2 regions of the Arthrobacter sp. ASL1 genome follow, and region 2 is predicted to be linked to the other one. Evidence: riboswitches for the same ligand, from Rfam matches in the RefSeq annotation. Region 2 holds a riboswitch; the other holds the start of a gene.
The links. A riboswitch is a leader RNA that binds a small molecule or an ion and turns the genes downstream of it on or off. The one in region 2 is predicted to bind S-adenosylmethionine.
Positions count from the first base shown of each region.

Region 1: another riboswitch for S-adenosylmethionine. It lies ahead of AC1MEQ_RS11480 (flavin reductase family protein); the one in region 2 lies ahead of AC1MEQ_RS10160 (MFS transporter).

Region 1 covers NZ_CM155284.1:2,422,718-2,428,950, reverse strand. Annotated here, with positions in the region: gene dnaB (replicative DNA helicase) at 13-1,389, opposite strand; gene AC1MEQ_RS11490 (DUF1801 domain-containing protein) at 1,913-2,335, shown strand; gene AC1MEQ_RS11485 (hypothetical protein) at 2,416-2,862, shown strand; gene AC1MEQ_RS11480 (flavin reductase family protein) at 2,875-3,381, opposite strand; SAM riboswitch class IV at 3,434-3,548, opposite strand; gene rplI (50S ribosomal protein L9) at 3,753-4,208, opposite strand; gene rpsR (30S ribosomal protein S18) at 4,224-4,463, opposite strand; gene AC1MEQ_RS11465 (single-stranded DNA-binding protein) at 4,532-5,122, opposite strand; gene rpsF (30S ribosomal protein S6) at 5,164-5,469, opposite strand; gene AC1MEQ_RS11455 (acyltransferase family protein) at 5,694-6,233, opposite strand, start outside.
Region 2 covers NZ_CM155284.1:2,148,918-2,160,707, reverse strand. Annotated here, with positions in the region: gene AC1MEQ_RS10170 (acyl-CoA dehydrogenase family protein) at 1-686, shown strand, start outside; gene AC1MEQ_RS10165 (LLM class flavin-dependent oxidoreductase) at 683-2,092, shown strand; SAM riboswitch class I at 2,165-2,253, shown strand; gene AC1MEQ_RS10160 (MFS transporter) at 2,334-3,689, shown strand; gene AC1MEQ_RS10155 (acyl-CoA dehydrogenase family protein) at 3,698-4,963, shown strand; gene AC1MEQ_RS10150 (NtaA/DmoA family FMN-dependent monooxygenase) at 4,960-6,375, shown strand; gene AC1MEQ_RS10145 (CoA-binding protein) at 6,802-7,227, shown strand; gene AC1MEQ_RS10140 (DUF1206 domain-containing protein) at 7,237-8,040, opposite strand; gene AC1MEQ_RS10135 (MFS transporter) at 8,108-9,328, opposite strand; gene AC1MEQ_RS10130 (mannitol dehydrogenase family protein) at 9,451-10,935, shown strand; gene AC1MEQ_RS10125 (hypothetical protein) at 10,955-11,149, opposite strand; gene xylB (xylulokinase) at 11,191-11,790, opposite strand, start outside.

The sequences.
Region 1 (6,233 bases), 270 kb from region 2:
CCCGCCCGCGGGTCAGAACCCGCCGCCACCCTCGGTGGCCATGTTGTTGAACCGCTGGTAATGGCCCTGGAACGCCACGACGATCGTTTTGGTGGGACCATTACGGTTCTTGGCCACGATGATGTCGGCTTCGCCGGCGCGGGCCGATTCCTTGTCGTAGATGTCCTCGCGGTGCAGCAAGATGACCAGGTCGGCGTCCTGCTCGATCGAGCCGGACTCGCGCAGGTCCGAGACCATGGGCTTCTTGTCGGTGCGTTGTTCGGATCCACGGTTGAGCTGCGAAAGCGCGACGACGGGGACGTCGAGCTCCTTGGCCAGCAGCTTCAGGGCACGCGAGAATTCGGAGACCTCCTGCTGTCGTGACTCCACGCGCTTGCCCGAGCTCATCAGCTGCAGGTAGTCCAAGACAACCAGCTTGAGGTCATGGCGTTGCTTGAGCCGCCGGCATTTGGCGCGGATCTCCATCAGGGACATGTTGGGCGAGTCGTCGATGAACAGCGGCGCCTCGTTCAGCCGTCCCATGGTGGTGGCGATCTTGCCCCACTGCTCGTCCTTGATGGACCCCTTGCGCAGGTCCTGCAGTCCGATGCTCGCCTCGGCGGAGAGCAGGCGCATGGCGATCTCGTTGCGGCCCATTTCCAACGAGAAGACGACGGTGGTCATGTTGTTCTTGATCGACGCCGACCGGGCGATGTCCAGGGCGAACACCGATTTGCCGACGGCCGGCCGTGCCGCCACCACGATCATCTGGCCGCCATGCAGGCCCTGCGTGAGTTCGTCCAGTTCGTACAAGCCTGTCGGGACGCCGATCATGCCCTCGCCGCGTTGGCCCGCCGACTCGATCTCGTCGACGGTGCCCTCGATGATGTCCCGCAGCGGAACGTAGTCCTCGGCGGTGCGACGTTCTGCCACGGCGTAGATCTGGGCCTGCGCATCGTTGACGATGGCATCGACTTCGCCGTCTTGGCTGTAGCCCATCTGCACGATCTTGGTGCCGGCCTCGACCAGCCGGCGCAGTACGGCACGTTCACGGACGATTTCCGCATAGAAGCCCGCGTTCGCGGCCGTCGGCACCGACTGGATGAGGGTGTGCAGGTAGGCGGGCCCGCCCACACGGGAGATCTCGCCACGTTTGGTGAGCAGGTCCGATACCGTCACGGCATCCGCGGGCTCTCCCCGTCCATAGAGGTCGATGATCGCCTCAAAGATCGCCTCATGGGCCGGGCGATAGAAATCGACGCCCCGAAGGACCTCGACGCAGTCCGCGATGGCGTCCTTGGAGAGCATCATGCCACCGAGCACACTCTGCTCCGCCACCAGGTCCTGGGGCGGCGTCCTGGCCATGTCCGATGAATTCGACGACCTTGAATCGGCGTGCGTGAGCGTCACGTTAGGTTCCTTCCCTCTTCAGCGCGTTGCATGAGCTGCTTGCATCGCGGAGTCCCTCCAGTATCGCAGTGGAAACGGCTCACGGACGAGGCGGTGAGGGGCGGTGGCCCACTGGGTGATCGGCCCGGATGGAGCCGGGGACCCTGTCACCCTATGCCCAATACCCACAGAACCAAAGAGAGTTATCCACAGGTGGTGTGGAGAACCTGTGGGCGACGCGGCGTGTTGTGTGCACAGACTGGGGATGAACCTGTGGATTACTCTCAAGAAAATCAGTAAACATAATGCTGACTAGGGCTTATATGTGTGTATAAGAATTGGCAAAAAATCTTCTACCCCCAACATTCAGCCCCTACTTGGAGGTTGCCAACCAGCCCAAGAGCGTGTACACCACTTTTATCCACAACCCGAACAGTGTTATCCACAGACACGCCGCCGTCGGTGGAGGACTTTGACATCTTGCTCCCGCGGCAGGACGCGGTGCCATCTTGCCGCCTCTTGTGCGCGCTGCGATACTGTCGCCATGTCAGAGGCGAAAACCCGGCCAACGGGCCTGAAACCACTCGATTTCATCGAGGCCCTCGAGCATCCCGTCCGGCGGGCCGACGGCCTGGTGCTCCTGGAGATGATGCAGGAAACGAGCGGCCAGCCCCCGGTGATGTGGGGCCCGACGATCGTCGGTTTCGGCAGCTACCACTACCGCTACCCGACTGGGCGCGAGGGTGACGCCGCCGCCATCGGATTTTCCCCTCGCAAGGCATCCCTCTCGCTCTACGGCATGACCGCCGGTCCCGGGTCTGCAGAGCTGCTCATCCGGCTCGGCAAGCACAGGATGGGAGCTGCCTGCCTCTACGTCAACAAGCTCGCCGATGTCGACCTGGACATCCTCGGGCAGCTCATGGCTTCGGGCTACCACCACATCACCACGGAGCTCCACCAGCCCTGATCCCGCTCCTACAGGGCGGACCGGTGGCATGATGGAGACCAGCCCGCCGTACCGCGGCGGCCGGGACCCCAGGAGTGGACATGTTGGACTTCAACGGCGAGACGCTGCTCGTCCTCGTTATTGCAGTTGTGGCGATCCTCGCGGTGTTCGGTGCGCTGTCGTGGGTGTTTACAACACGGCCCGGCCACCAGGTGAACGAGGCCGACCTCTATATCGCCCGGCTCAACGCCGACGCCGCACGCCACCAGCAGCTCGAAGCGCAAAAGGCAGAGAAGATCAGGGCCGCTACCACCGCCCGGGCCGCCAGGGCCGCGAGCAGTTCACCGGGGCGCACCGGACAAAGCACCGGGGTCAGCCACCCCGAACTGGCGGGCATGCCTGCCGGCCCGGGGAACCCCGACTATGAACGGGTCCTGCAACTGGTACGCAGCGGCAATCCGATCGCGGCCATGAAGAAGGTCAGGCAGGACACCGGGATCGGCCTGGCCGAGGCCAAGCGGTATGTGGAGTCGCTGCGCGGGAAGTAGCTCCCCGGGAACTCAGGCGAACGCCTCGGCCTTCAAAGTGCGGAACGCCGAGCCGTGGAAGACCAGCGGCGCGTGCACGCCGTCGTGGGTGGCATGCCCGTGAACGCGTAGCAGGACCACGTGGTGGTCGCCCGCGGGGATCTCCTGTTCGACGCTGCAATCGAGCCATAGTGCGGCTTCGTGGAGGAACAATGCGCCATCGTCGGTGGAATCGAGCCGCAATCCGGCGAATCGGTCTCCGGATTTCGATGCGATCTGCCGGCAGACGCCGTCGTGGGCTTCGCCCAGGACGGAGACTCCAATCCTGCCTGCCTGGCGGACGACCGGCCAGGTACGCGACGTGTTCTGCACCGCGAACATCACCAAGGGCGGGTCCATGGAGACCCCGACAGTGAACGACGAGGCGACAATGCCTTGAGGCTCCCCGTCGATGATGGCGCAGAGCGCGGCAATCCCCGAGGGGTGCAGGGCAAAGGCCTTGCGTAGGGCGTCGGGCTGAAGATCGGTGGACAGTGTCATCTGGTCTACCTCCGGCGTAGGGCACACCACCCGGGCCGGGGCCACGCTGGGTGTGCGGTACTTGCCCCCCGGGGACCCGGAGGGCCGAATCATCACCTGGAGCACCCCACTACCGTGAGAGGGTTGCCGGCCAACGAGCCAGGGCTTGTATGTTGACGCTCTTGATTCACCAACTACGCTATGCGTGCCGGTCCGCACCCGTCAAAGGTCAACGCAACATTTCGCAAGGTGTCGTCCATCTCGCGCGCCAGCGCCGATCCGCAGTTCCCGTTAAAGCGCCGAGGGGCCCCGCGCTTTTTCAGCGCGGGGCCCCTCGGGTGCACGCATCACCGGTAGCCGCCCAAGGGGCGGCCGCCGGTGATGCGTGGCGGCTACTTCTTCGCGGCGACGACCTGCAGGTCGATGGTCGCGGAGACGTCCTCGTGCAGACGGACCGTTGCCTGGTAGTTGCCCGTCGACTTGATGTGCTCGGGGATTTCCACCGTGCGCTTGTCGATCGAACCGAGGCCTGCGGCCTCGACGGCGTTGGCGATGTCAACGGTCTTGACGGTGCCGAACAGGCGTCCGCCCTGGCCCGCCTTGACCGTGATCTTGACCGGCTGGGAGGCCAGCTTGTTGGCCAGCGCCTGGGCATCCTCGAGGGATGCGACGGCGCGGGCGGTGCGGGCGGCCTTGATGGACTCGACCTGCTTCTCGCCCCCCTTGGACCAGGTCAGTGCGAAGCCGCGGGGCAGCAGGTAGTTACGTGCGTAACCGTCCTTCACCTCGACAACTTGGCCGGCGGTGCCGAGACCGGTTACTTCGTGGGTCAGAATGAGCTTTGCCATGGTGTTATCCCTTCCTTAGCCGCGGCCAGCGCCGGAGTAAGGCAGCAGGGCAACTTCGCGCGCGTTCTTGATGGCCTGGGCGATCTTGCGCTGCTCCTGGACGGAGACGCCGGTCACGCGACGGGCACGGATCTTTCCGCGATCGGAAATGAACTTGCGCAGCAATGCGACGTCCTTGTAGTCGATGACGGTGATGTCAGCGGCCTTCAAGGGATTGGACTTTGGTTTGGGCTTACGGAGTTCAGCCTTAGCCATCGTGGAGCTCCTTTATCTAGTGGAGCCCGCAGAATTCTTCTGCGGGATGGTGAATAAATGGTGGTGCTTTAGAAAGGCGGTTCGTCTGATCCGCCGGAGTTGCCCCATCCCCCGCTATTGGAGGAGGAAGAGGACGACGAGGACCAGGGGTCCTCGGCCGGAGCGTTCCAGGAGCCGCCGCTGTTTCCACCGGAGTTGCCTCCGCCGAATCCACCGTTGCCGCCCTGGTTGCCAGCACCGCCGAAGTTTCCCCCGGAGGCGCCGCCGCCGAATCCACCGCCACCCGCGTTGTTGCGCTGGGTACGGGTGACCTTGGCGGAAGCGTAACGCAGCGAGGGGCCGATTTCGTCGGCCTCCAGCTCCATGACGGTGCGCTTCTCGCCTTCCTTGGTTTCGAAGGAACGCGACTTCAGCCGACCCTGGGCGACGACTCGCATGCCCTTGGTCAGCGTTTCGGCGACATTTTCGGCAGCCTCACGCCACACCGATGCACGGAGGAACAGCGTTTCGCCGTCCTTCCACTCGTTGGTCTGGCGGTCGAAGGTCCGAGGGGTCGAGGCGATGGTGAAGTTCGCCACCGCCGAACCCGACGGGGTGAAACGCAGTTCCGGATCAGCGGTGAGATTTCCGATGACCGTGATGACGGTTTCGCCTGCCATGGTGCCTCCTAGGGTCGGTTTCTACGAATGATCGCGGCAGATTACTCTGCTACGACCTTCTGGTCTTCCGGGCGGGTGATCTTGGTGCGCAGGATCGTCTCATTGAGCGACAGCTGGCGGTCAAGTTCCGCGGAAGTGGCCGGGGTAGCGGTGAAGGTGACTACCGCGTAGATGGCTTCTGCCTTCTTCTTGATTTCGTAGGCCAGCCGACGGCGGCCCCAGATATCAACGTTGTCGACGGTGCCACCGTCGTTGCGGACGACATCGAGGAACTTGCCAAGAGTCGGTTCCACGGTACGCTCGTCGACCTCGGGGTCGATCAGTACCATCAGTTCGTATGCACGCATGTGAACCCACCTCCTTTGGGCTAAACGGTCACGGTCTTTCCGTAACAGGAGGTTCTGTGCGTTGGTTGCGGCCGCTTCAGGGATCAGAAACGACACAAACAGCCTGAGCCATCCTACCCGATGCCGGTTCCCCCACCCTAACCGGCTCCGGCGCGGGTGCCGAGGGGTCACGGCAGACTGTGGACCTCCCCACGCGGCGGCGTCGGCGCCGCACGTTCACCCGTCTAGAGACCTGCCTGCCGGGCCAGCCCGTGGTCCCGCAGCGCCTCGGACATCTGCTTCTCGAATTCCGGGGCCACGGTGGCCATGTAGGTGTCCGAAATATGGTTCTGGTCGCGATAGACCAGCACGTTCCCGACGACTGCCGGGCAGAGCTTCTCCGTGCAGAATTGGTCGGTGAAATCCATCAGGGCCAGCCGGGGGTCGATGTCGTGGGCTGCGGCGATCCAGTCGTCGTTGGACAGGGCCTCGTCCCGGTCCTTTCCGCACTGGCGTAGCTTGTCGGGGTGTTTGGCCACGCAGTCGCGCGCCAGGGGGTCCTGGCTGGGATTGGGGGTGTCGCGGACGAGGATGACCTGCTTGCCGGAGTCCTGCACCTTGCTCCAGTAGTCGACGGCACCACGTGCCGCGGCCTTGCCGCCGCCCTTGAACGCGGCTCCGGTCCAGCCGGCGATGAACACCGCGTCGATGTCCGGCGCCTTGACCAGGTCGTCGAGTCGTCCCTTGTTTGCATCGACGCAGTCGATGTGACCGGCCTTCTGTGC
Region 2 (11,790 bases):
TCGCCGTGGTCTCCACCAGGCATTCGGCAGTGCAGATCTTCGATGATTGGGACGGGTTCGGCCAGCAGCTCACCGGCACCGGATCCACCCGGTTCACCCGCGTCCCCGTCGACACCCTGCTCGATCCGGCAGTGCTGGAAATCCACCCCGAATCGGCAGTCTTCCAGCTGGTCCTGCTGGCCGTCCAGGCCGGGATCGCCCGCGCCGTGCTCGCCGACGCCCGCACCCACACCCAGCTGCGCACCCGGGCGTTCAGCACCGGCACCGGCCTGGCCTCCCGGCACGAGCCGCAGGTGCTGCAGGTCATCGGGGAGATCTCCGCGACCACTTTCGCGGTGGACTCCATCGTGCTGGCCGCCACTGCAGAGCTCGAGACGGCCATCGGCCAGCCCGGGCTCAGCGCCGCCGAGCAGTACGCGGTCTGCGAGCTGGCGGCCAACCGGGCACAGTCAGCCGTCCAGCCGCTCGTCCTGGGCGCCGCCACCGCGCTCTTCGACGGGCTCGGCGCCTCCTCGACCTCCACCCGCTGCAACCTCGACCGCCACTGGCGCAACGCGCGCACGGTTGCCACGCACAACCCCGCCATGTACAAGTCCCGCATCGTCGGCGACTACGAGGTCAACGCCACGGCGCCGCGCAAGCTCAGCGCCGTCGGTGACCTCAAGACCCCCGAAGGAGAACAATGAGCACCACACCGGAACGCCGCTACGTCCGTCTCAACGCGTTCGACATGAACTGCGTGGTCCACCAGTCGCCCGGCCTGTGGCGCCACCCGCAGGACCAGGCCTGGCGCTACAAGCAGCTCGGCTATTGGACCGAACTGGCCAAGACGCTCGAGAAGGGGCTGTTCGACGGACTCTTCATCGCCGACGTGCTGGGCACCTACGACGTCTACGGCTCCACCAACTCCGTGCCGCTCTCCGCCGGAGCCCAGGTCCCGGTCAACGACCCCTTCCTGCTGGTCTCGGCGATGGCTTCGGTCACCGAGAACCTCGGTTTCGGCGTCACCGCAGGCACCGCGTACGAGCACCCGTACCCGTTCGCCCGCCGCCTGGCCACGCTGGACCACCTGACGAACGGCCGCATCGGCTGGAACGTCGTCACCGGCTACCTGCCCTCGGCGGCCCGCAACATGGGCCAGGAGGACCAGCTCGAGCATGACGAGCGCTACAACCACGCCGACGAATACCTCGAGGTCGTCTACAAGCTGCTCGAGGGCTCCTGGGAGGATGACGCCGTGGTCCGCGACCGTGAATCCGGCGTCTACACCGACCCGTCCAAGGTCCACGAGATCGGCCACGAGGGCAAGTACTTCAAGGTCCCGGGCATCGCGATCACCGAACCGTCGGTGCAGCGCACCCCGGTCATCTACCAGGCCGGTGCCTCCAAGCGCGGCCTCACATTCGCCGGGGAGAACGCCGAATCGGTCTTCGTCAACTGCCCCACCAAGGAACTGCTGGTCGAATCGGTGCAGAAGATCCGCGACAACGTCGAGGCAGCCGGCCGCGACCGCCATGACGTGAAGATCTACACCATGCAGACCATCATCACCGGTGCCACCACCGAGGAGGCGCAGGCCAAGTACGAGGACTACGCCTCCTACACCGACCTGGACGGGGCCCTGGCCCTGCTCTCCGGTTGGACCGGCATCGACATGTCGCAGTACGACCTCGACGACGTGATCGGCGAAGACGTGCAGTCCAACGCCATCCAGTCGTCGGTCGAGACGTTCAAGAAGGCCTCCGGCGACGACGGCAAGCCGTGGACCATCCGCCAGCTCGCCGAATGGATCGGCGTCGGCGGATTCGGCCCCGTGACCGTGGGCAGCGGCGCGGAGGTCGCGGCCAAGCTCGTCGAATGGGTCGAGGACACCGACGTCGACGGGTTCAACCTGGCCTACGCCATCACCCCCGGCACGTTCGAGGACGTCGTGGAATACGTGGTCCCCGAACTGCAGAAACTCGGCGCCTACCCCACCGAATACGCCCCCGGCACGCTGCGCCAGAAGCTCTTCGGCGATGGTGACCGGGTCAAGGACACCCACCGCGCCGCCCAGTACAAGCTGGCGACCGCGGACCTGGCCACCAGCTAGGAACACCCACCCCGTCCCCCCGCATCCGGGAGGACACCACCGCTCGACCCGGGATCGCCGTACGGCCTTCCCCTACCATCCAGAGCGGCTGAGAGACCTGGCTCGTTGACGCCGCAGCAACCACCCCTCGGGGCTGGTGCTCCCGCCAGGACCGATGGAGAGGCCTTCCCCCTGTCCCGCCCGCCTGCGCGCGGTCGGGACGGTGGTGGGCTCTTCCCCGGATGACCCCGAGGAGGAACACATGAGCACATCCACCACCCCGAGCACCCCACCGCCGACCCGGATGCGAACCCGCGTCGCCGTCGCCAGCCTGGTCGGCACCACCATCGAGGGCTACGACTTCGTCCTCTACGGCCTGGCCGCGGCCACCGTCTTCGGCCCCCTGTTCTTCGCACCGGCCGACCCGCTCGTCGGCACCATGGCCGCCTTCGCCACCTACGCCGTCGGCTTCATCGCCCGCCCCATCGGCGGGGTGCTCGGCGGGCACTTCGGCGACCGGATCGGCCGCAAGACCGTCCTGGTCGCCTCCCTGCTGCTCACCGGCCTGGCCACGACGGCCATCGGAGCGCTGCCCACCCACGACACCGCCGGCTGGATCGCCCCCGCCCTGCTGCTGGTGCTGCGCGTGCTGCAGGGCATCGGCTACGGCGCCGAATGGGCCGGAGCCGCCCTGATGACGGTCGAGCATGCGGCCCCGGGCAAACGCGGGCTGACCAGCAGCGCCACCCAGATCGGCCCGAGTGCCGGCATGCTGCTGGCCACCGGCGTGCTGCTGGCCCTCGAATCGTCCATGCCCGAGGACGCCTACCTCGCCTGGGGGTGGAGGCTGCCGTTCCTGGCCAGCATCCTGCTGGTCGCCGTCGGGCTCGTCGTGCGCCTGAAGATCGAGGACAGCGCCTCCTTCAAGCGGGTCGTGCGCACCGGGGCTATCCCGCGCCGCCCCGTCGTCGAATCGCTGCGCACCCACCCGCGCCAGGTCGCCCTGACCACCGGGCTGCGCCTGGCCCAGAACGCGTTCTACTACGTCTACACCGTCTTCATCCTCACCTACCTCGCCCAGGGCGGCACGAGCCGCGAGACCGGACTGCAGGCGATCCTCATCGCTTCCGCGCTGGGCCTGGTCACCGTCCCGTTCTGGGGCTGGGTCTCCGACCGGATCGGCCGCCGCCGCACCTACCTCTTCGGCGGGACCTTCAGCATCCTGGTGGCCCTGGTGGCCTTCCCGCTGCTGGACACCGGCAACTTCCTGCTCATCGTCCTCACGGTCGTGCTGGGCATGAACATCGGGCACGACGCCATGTACGGGCCCCAGGCGGCCTTCTTCGCCGAACTCTTCGACACCCGGGTCAGGTTCAGTGGCGTCTCGTTGGGCTACCAGATCGGCTCCGTCCTCGGCGGGGGACTGGCCCCACTGGTCGCCACTGCACTGCTCGCGGTTGGCGGCGGCAGCCCCATCTGGGTCATCGCCTACTTCGTCGGCGTCGGGGCCATCACCCTGGTCACCACGCTGCTCGCCCCGGAAACCGGAGCGCGTGATCTGGATGCACGGCACGACGCCGATGCCCCCTCCCAGCCCGAACCAACCCCCGTCCGTTAGGAAACACCATGAGCGAAACCACCACGGCGGCCACGGCGCCCACCGTCACCGTCCCCGACGGATCGGAAGCCCGTTATGCGGCCCTGGCTGCCCGCTTCCGCCCCGTCTTCGAGCGCATCGCCGCCGGTACCGTCACCCGCGAGCAGGACCACATCCTGCCTTTCGAGCAGATCGGCTGGCTGAAGGAGGCCGGCTTCACCACCCTGCGCGTCCCCGCGCAACACGGCGGCGACCCGGTCACGCACGAGCACCTCTTCCGTCTGCTCATCGAACTCGCAGAAGCCGATTCCAACGTCTCGCACCTGCTGCGCTCGCACTTCGCCTTCGTCGAGACCATCGCCCTGCAGCCGGAGGCCTTCCGCGACACCTGGTTCCCCCGCGTGCTCGCCGGGGAGATCTTCGGCAACGCGGCCACCGAACGCGGCGGCAACGCCCTGGGCACCACCGCGACGCGGCTCTCCAGGCACGACGGTGGGTGGCGCCTCAACGGGGCCAAGTACTACACCACCGGGAGCATCTTCGCCGACTGGGTGGTCGTCATGGCCAGCACCGAGGGCATCGAGGGCCGGCAGTATGCCGTCGTGCGGGCCGACGCCGCGGGCGTGACCATCCACGACGACTGGGACGGATTCGGGCAGCCGCTGACCGGCACCGGGACCGCCGTCTTCGAGGACGTGGCGGTCGAGGAGGCCAACATCATCCACCGCAAGGTCACCAGCACGCTGGAACCGGCGTTCTTCCAGCTCGTGCTGCTCGCCGTGCTGGCCGGAATCGGCCGGGCTGCCCTGCGCGACGCCTCGGCCCTGGTCGGCGCCCGCACCCGGATCTTCAACACCGGTTCCGGCGGGCTCTTCCGCGACGACGTGCAGATCCAGGAACACGTCGGTACCCTCGCCGCGCGGGTCTACTCGGCCGAGGCGATCGTCGCCGCCGCGGCCCGCGACCTGGACGCCGCAGTAGACCCGGCGCTGGGGCTCGACGCCGAAGGGGCCTTCCTGCGCGCCGAACTCGGCGTGGAGAAGGCCCATGTGGCCGTCCCGCCGCTCGTCCTCGAGGCCACCACCGCACTGTTCGACGTCACCGGTGCCTCCGCCACCAGCCGGGGGAAGTCCCTGGACCGGCATTGGCGCAACGCCCGCACCGTCGCCACCCACAACCCGGCGGTCTTCAAGGCCCGGGCGGTCGGCGACTTCCACATCAACGGCACCATCCCCACCGGGCTGAACAGCATCGGCGAGGCCGCCACGACCGCAAAGGGGACCGAATCCGCATGAGCACCCCCGAGCGCCCGCGCCTGCTGCTGAGCGCCTTCCTGATGAACACGCCCAGCCACATCCTCGGCGGCCAGTGGCGCCACCCCGAGGCCCAGCAGCACCGGTTCAACGAACTGCAGATGTGGGTCGACCTGGCCCGCCAGCTCGAGGACGCCAAGTTCGACGCGATGTTCTTTGCCGACGTCGTGGGGCTGTACGGGAACCACGAGGGCGGCTGGGCATCACTGGTCGACAAGGGCCTGCAGATCCCCTCCAACGACCCGCTGGTGCTGGCCTCGGCACTGGCCGCGACCACCTCGGAGATCGGGCTGGCCCTGACCAGCTCCGTCGTGCAATCCGAGCCGTTCCAGATGGCCCGCCAGTTTTCCACCCTCGACCACCTCTCCGGTGGGCGGGTGGCGTGGAACATCGTCACCAGCGTGCTGGAGAACGCGCACCGCAACTTCGGGGCGAAGGGGTTGGCCGCCCATGAGGACCGCTACGACTGGGCCGACGAATACGTCTCCGCGGTTTACAAGCTGTGGGAGGGCTCCTGGGAGGACGGTGCCCTGCTGGCCGACAAGGAGGCCGGGCGCTTCGCCGACCCCGCGTTGATCAACAAGATCCACCATGAGGGCACCCGGTACTCCATCGAGGGCCCGCACCTGACCAGCCCGAGTCCGCAACGCACCCCGTTCCTCTTCCAGGCCGGCAGCTCCCCGCGCGGCAAGGCGTTCGCCGCCGCCCACGCGGAGGCCACCTTCCTGTTCGCCCCGCATACCGACTACGTGCGCGAGCAGGCAGCGGCGATCCGGGGCCTTGAAGCGGCGGCCGGGCGGGCCCCGGGCGACGTGAAGATCTTCGCCGGGCTCTCCTTCGTCGTGGGCAGCACCGAGGAGGAGGTGCGCCGCAAGGAGGCGGAGTACGACGAGTACCTGGACCTGGATGCGATCATCGCGCACATCGGTGGCGGCATCGGCGTCGATCTCGGGGGACTGGATCACGACACCCCGCTCGGCGAGGTGGAGACCGAGGGCGCCCGCGGGGTCCTCGAGGCGGCGATCGCCTCCGTGCCCGGCGGCAAGCCGACCATCGGGGAACTGGCCCGCTACCGGGCCAAGGCCCAGCAGATCTCCGGCACCCCCGAGCAGATCGCCGATGAACTCGAACGCTGGCAGGACGCGGGCATCAACGGGGTGAACATCATCAACCAGGTCCTCCCCGGTTCCTACACGGACTTCATCGACGGTGTGCTGCCCGAACTGCGGGCCCGTGGCCTCGCCCAGACGGAGTACACTCCCGGCACGCTGCGGGAGAAGGTCTTTGGCCGCCGGGCCACACTTGAGGACACGCATCCGGCGGCCGGATACCGGGGCGCCTTCTCGCAGCACGCGGCCGCCGCCACCCAGGCGGTGCCGGCCGGACGCCCTTGACGCGCCGGGCAGACCTGCCGGGCCGCGGCTTGTAGTCTGGGCACCATGACGGAACCAGCAGCCCAGCACGACCCGTCCGAGGCCGAATTGGCCGGTGTCCCCGATGTGGAGATCCCCGACGTCGACATCCCGGAACCGGACATCGCCGACGTCGAGATCCCGGCCGTCCCCCAGGAGGGGCATGGCGTCGCGGACGGTGGCCTGCCCGCCGGCCTCCTCGGCGAGTCCACCCGCCCGGGGCAGATCCCCGAACCGGTCGTCCCCGAGGTCGAGGGGCCGCCGTTGGGCAACACCGACCCGCAGCTGCGCACCGGTGACCCCGCGACGGGCACTACCGAACCGGTCCTGAATGTGGGTGACCCGGTGCTGTCCGAACCCGTCCTGCGCGAACCGGTACTGGGCGGGGCCGGAATCGGCGGGCCGGAACTGCGCGCGCCCCATATCAACGACCCGGACACCATCCGCCGCCTGCTGACCACCCCGGCCCGCTGGGCCATCGTCGGGCTGTCCAACAACCCGATGCGGGCGGCCGTCGGGGTCGCCCGCATCGTCCGCGACGAGCTCGGCATGGACATCGTCCCGGTGTCGCTCAAGGGCGATACCGTGCACGGCGAACGCGGTTACACCCGGCTGGACCAGATCCCCGGGAGCATCGACGTCGTGGACTGTTTCGTGAACTCCAGCAAGGTCGGGGCCATCGTCGACCAGGCGATCGAAATCGGTGCGAAGGCCGTCTGGCTCCAGGTCGGCGTCGTCGACGAGGCCGCGGCGGCCCGGGCCACGGCGGCGGGACTCGACGTGGTGATGGATGCCTGCCCGGCCATCGAACGCCGCAACATCCTCTTCGAGTAGAAGCGGGGCCTATTCCATCTCGTCGTAGCGGGAGCGCAGGAACAGGAAGATGCCATAGGCCATCATCCCCGCCGCGATGGCGAAGAGTGCGGCCGGGCCGGCGGGCTGGTCACGGACCGCCTTCAGCGCCCCGTCGAGGCCGGTGGCGTCCTGCGGGTCGTGCTGGATCGTGGCGACGATGAACAACAGGCCGACCGCCGCCAGGACCAGCCCCTTGGCGATATACCCCACCGTGCCGAATCCGTTCACGATCAAGCGCATGGCCCGGTTCTCCTGCGGGCGGAGGATCTTCTGGAAACTCCGGGAGACCCCGCGGTAGACGAAGTAGCCGCCGATCCCGATGACGACCAGACCGGCGATGACCAGGGCCACGCTGCCGACCGGTGAGGACATCAGCACGCTGGAGGCCGTGCTGCTTTGTTGCGACGAGTCCTTGTTGCTGCCCACCACATGGCGGATGAAGGTGGTGCCGACGGCGAAGAAGACGACGGCGATGCCCGCCTGCTTGATCCGGTAGCGGGTCCCGTCGCCGCCGGGGAAGACCGCCTGGGCCAGGCACCACACCCCCAGCAGCATGCCGCCCAGGGCGCAGATCCAGATCAGGACGACGCCACCGGGTTGTTTCGCCAGCGCGGCGATGGCGCCCGACTGGTTGGCCTCCGCGCCGGCGGCACGGGCCACGTTCACCGCCAGCAATCCCAACGTCAGGTGCAGTACCCCATTGGCGATGTAGCCCAGTCGCGCTGCGCGCTCGAACCACTGGCTATGCGCTGCCTCGCGTGCGCCATCGACGGCGTCTTCGGTCGTTCCCATGAGCACAGCATAAGGAGTGGCGCCCCGCGATACCGCATCGGCCGCCGTCGTGCCCCGGGACCGGCCGTCAGGGCACGGACGGTCCCGAACGGCGCCGCAGGGCCAGCGGCAGGGTGGCCAGTGACAGCCCGGCCGCGACGAGCAGGGCGGTGGGGAAGGAGAAACCCGCAGCGAGCATCCCCACGAGCACCGAGCCCAGCCCGGTTCCGGCGTCGAATCCGATGTTCCAGACGGCGCTGGCCGTCCCGTATTCGTGGCGTTTCACCGCGGAGAGCGAGAGCAGGAGGGTGAGGTTCTGCAGTCCGCCGTAGGCGATGCCGACCAGGGCCATCGCGGCCAGCAGCAGCGGGACTCCGGTGGAGTCGGGATCACGGACCGCCGCTGCGGCCAGGCCCAGGCCGACGACGGTGCACAGCACCAGCGGCCAGAGGAAGCGATGTGCTCCATACCGGTCCGCCAGGGCGCCGACCTTCCAGCGGCTGAGCGCCGCGGTCGCGGTCAGGAGCACCAGCCCGCCCGCGGTAGCCGCGGGCACTGAACTGAACTGCGGGGCAAACGTGATCAGGGCGCCGCCGGCCAGGGTGACGCCGAGCAGTAGGAGCATGGGGCGAAGCAACCCGGCGGGGACACGGCGGCTGCCTGCGGCGGGGGCCGCGGCACTGGTGGTGGCCGCGGTGTCGGCACTAGGGGCATGTGGCCGGTCCTCGTGCAGAACCCGTGCCAGGCGCGGGGTGGCGATGATGCCCAGCAGCGGCAGGGTGCCGAGGGCGAAGACCGTCCAGAACCCCACGGCGTCGGCGAGCCAGGGGCTGGCGGGAAGGATCAGCAATTGCGGGACGGCGATGGCAGCACCGTAGGCGCCGATGGCGGCCCCATGCCGGGTTGGCGGGACCAGCAGGGCCACTGCGGCGGACCCGGTGACGGTGAGGATGCCGAAGCCGACTCCGCGCACGATGGACCACCCTAGGATCCAGCCCAGCTGGTCCGAGACCAACAGCAACAGGCTCGGTCCACCCAACAGGAGCAGGCCGGCACCGAGCACGCGCGTCGTCCCAAAGCGGTCCAGCAGGCGGGGGACCAGCCCCTGGGTCAGGACGGTCGCCAGCAGCAGCGCCCCATTGACGAACCCGGAACCGGCGGCGTCGGCGCCTCCGCGGACCGCCCAGAGCGGAGCGACGGAGAGCAGGGCCGCGTAGCCGGAAAAACCCGCGGCGGTCAGCAGGAGCAGCGCCGGCATCCCGGGCGCGCTCCAGACGCTGTCGCGTTTCGGCGGGATGGGTCGGCTCACGCTGCCCAACCCTAGCAAGCCCGGCAGCGGGGCCCTCCATACGCTCCGACGCTCATATGAGTAGACCAAATTGCTCATATGTTATGCTCGCCGTGTTAGCCACATCACGATTGGAGCCTGCCATGACGCGTTTGAACGCCGGGAGCCTGTCCTCCCTCAACGACACGGTCTCCGTGCCCGGCTACGATCTGGCCCAACGACGCATCGGCATCGTGCACTTCGGCGTCGGTGGATTCCACCGCGCCCACCAGGCCATGTACCTGGACCGGCTGATGAACGCGTGCCACGACCTGGACTGGGCGATCTGCGGCGTCGGGCTGATGCCCCACGACCAACGCATGCGCGACGCGCTCGCCGACCAGGACGGGCTCTACACACTCGTGGAAAAGGCCCCCGACGGAAGCCGCGACGCCCGTGTCATCGGCTCGATCGCCCGCTACCTCTACGCCCCCGACGACCCGGAGGCCGTGCTGGCCCAACTCGTGGACCCGGACGTGCGCATCGTGTCGCTGACCGTTACCGAGGGTGGCTACAACTACAACCCCTCCACCGGCGAGTTCAACGCCGGCACCCCCGCGGTCGCCGCGGACCTGGCGGACGGCGCCGTGCCGACCACCACGTTCGGCTTCGTCACCGAGGCGCTGCGCCGCCGCCGCGCAGCCGGCACTGCACCGTTCACGATCATGAGTTGCGACAACATCCAGGGCAACGGCCACCTCGCAGCGCGCGTCTTCGCGGCCTTCGCCACGTTGAAGGATCCCGAACTCGGTGCCTGGATGATCGAGCACGTCCCCTTCCCCAACTGCATGGTCGACAGGATCACCCCCGTCACCACCGACGCCGACCGGGACGCCATCGCCATCGAATACGGGGTCGAGGACGCCTGGCCGGTTGTCTGCGAGGACTTTGTCCAGTGGGTCCTGGAGGACAAGTTCCCCACCGGCCGCCCCGACTGGGGATCGGTCGGGGTCCAGCTCGTCGACGACGTCGAACCCTACGAGCTGATGAAGCTGCGCCTGCTCAACTGCAGCCACCAGGGCATTGCCTACCTCGGATACCTCGCCGGCTACCGCTTCGCCCACGAGGCCTGCGGCGACCCGCTCTTCATCGACTTCCTGCTCGCCTACATGGAGCGCGAGGCCACCCCCACGCTCAAGCCCGTCCCCGGCATCGACCTCGACGCCTACCGGCACCAGCTCATCGAGCGCTTCGCCAACGAACAGGTCCAGGACACCCTCGCCCGTCTGGCCGCCGAATCCTCCGACAGGATCCCCACGTGGCTGGTCCCGGTCATCCGCGCCAACCTGTCCGACGGCGGGGCGGTGCGCCTGAGCGCCGCCATCGTCGCCTCCTGGGCGCGCTATGCCCGCGGGATCGACGAATCCGGCCAACCCATCGAGGTTGTGGACCGGCTCCGCGACCGCGTCATGGCCGCGGCAGCAGCGCAGGACGAGGATCCGCTGGCCTTCCTGCGCGATCCCGAGCTCTTTGGCGACCTCGCCGGGCGCGAGGACTTCACCGGGCCGTATCTGGAGGCGCTGGCCATCCTGGACGACGGCGGGGCGCTGGCTCTGCTCCGCACCCTGCGCGAGGACGGCTGGAAGTAGGCGGGGACTGGTCGTTCGTCTACTGCACCGGGGGCGCCTGCGAAACCGCTGGGCGGTCCCAGATGACCACCAGCGCCGTCGCGATCGGCCCGAGGAGCAGCCCCAGGACGAACCAGATCCACCGGCGCCTGCCCTTGGTCTCGGCCAGGCCGGCGGTCACGATCGCCAGGGCCAGCCACCAGCCGCCGCTGGAGGTCACACTCGAAGCATCCATCGGGATTGTTTCCTTTCGTCAGGCACCGCGTGGGTGCGTGGCTATACCCCGTACAACCGGGTGCGTTCGGTGGCGTAGAGCTTGCGGGACTGTGCTCCCCATGCCTCGCCCGAGGGGCTGAGCCGGGTCTCGATACGTCGTTCGAAGGCGGGCAGCTCGCCCGTAGCGGCCCAGGCGGCCTGCCTGGCCGCGCCGAGGGCCACGTATTCGCCGGCCTCCAGGACGTCGACCTCCATGCCCAGCAGTTCCGGCGCGATGGCGCACAACGATTTTGACCGGGCGCCGCCCCCGATCAACAGTGCCCGCCGGGCGGGAACGGATGCCTCCGACAGGGCCTGCGCAGCGTCGGCGAGGGAGTTCACCACGGAAAGCACGGACGCCCGCGCCAGGTTCTCCCGCGTCAGTGACGCCCGGCTCAACCCCGTCAGACTCCCGGTCGCATCGGGCAGGTTCGGCGTCCGTTCCCCGTCGAAGTACGGCATCAGGTTCAGCCCGCCCGCCAGCGGGTCGCCGGAGGAGGCCAGCGCATCGAACTCGGGCAGCTCGACGCGGAGCAGTTCGGCCGTGGAAGCCATGACCCGGGCCGAGTTGATGACGGCCAGCAGCGGGAGGTACCCGCCGGTGGCATCGGCGAATCCGGC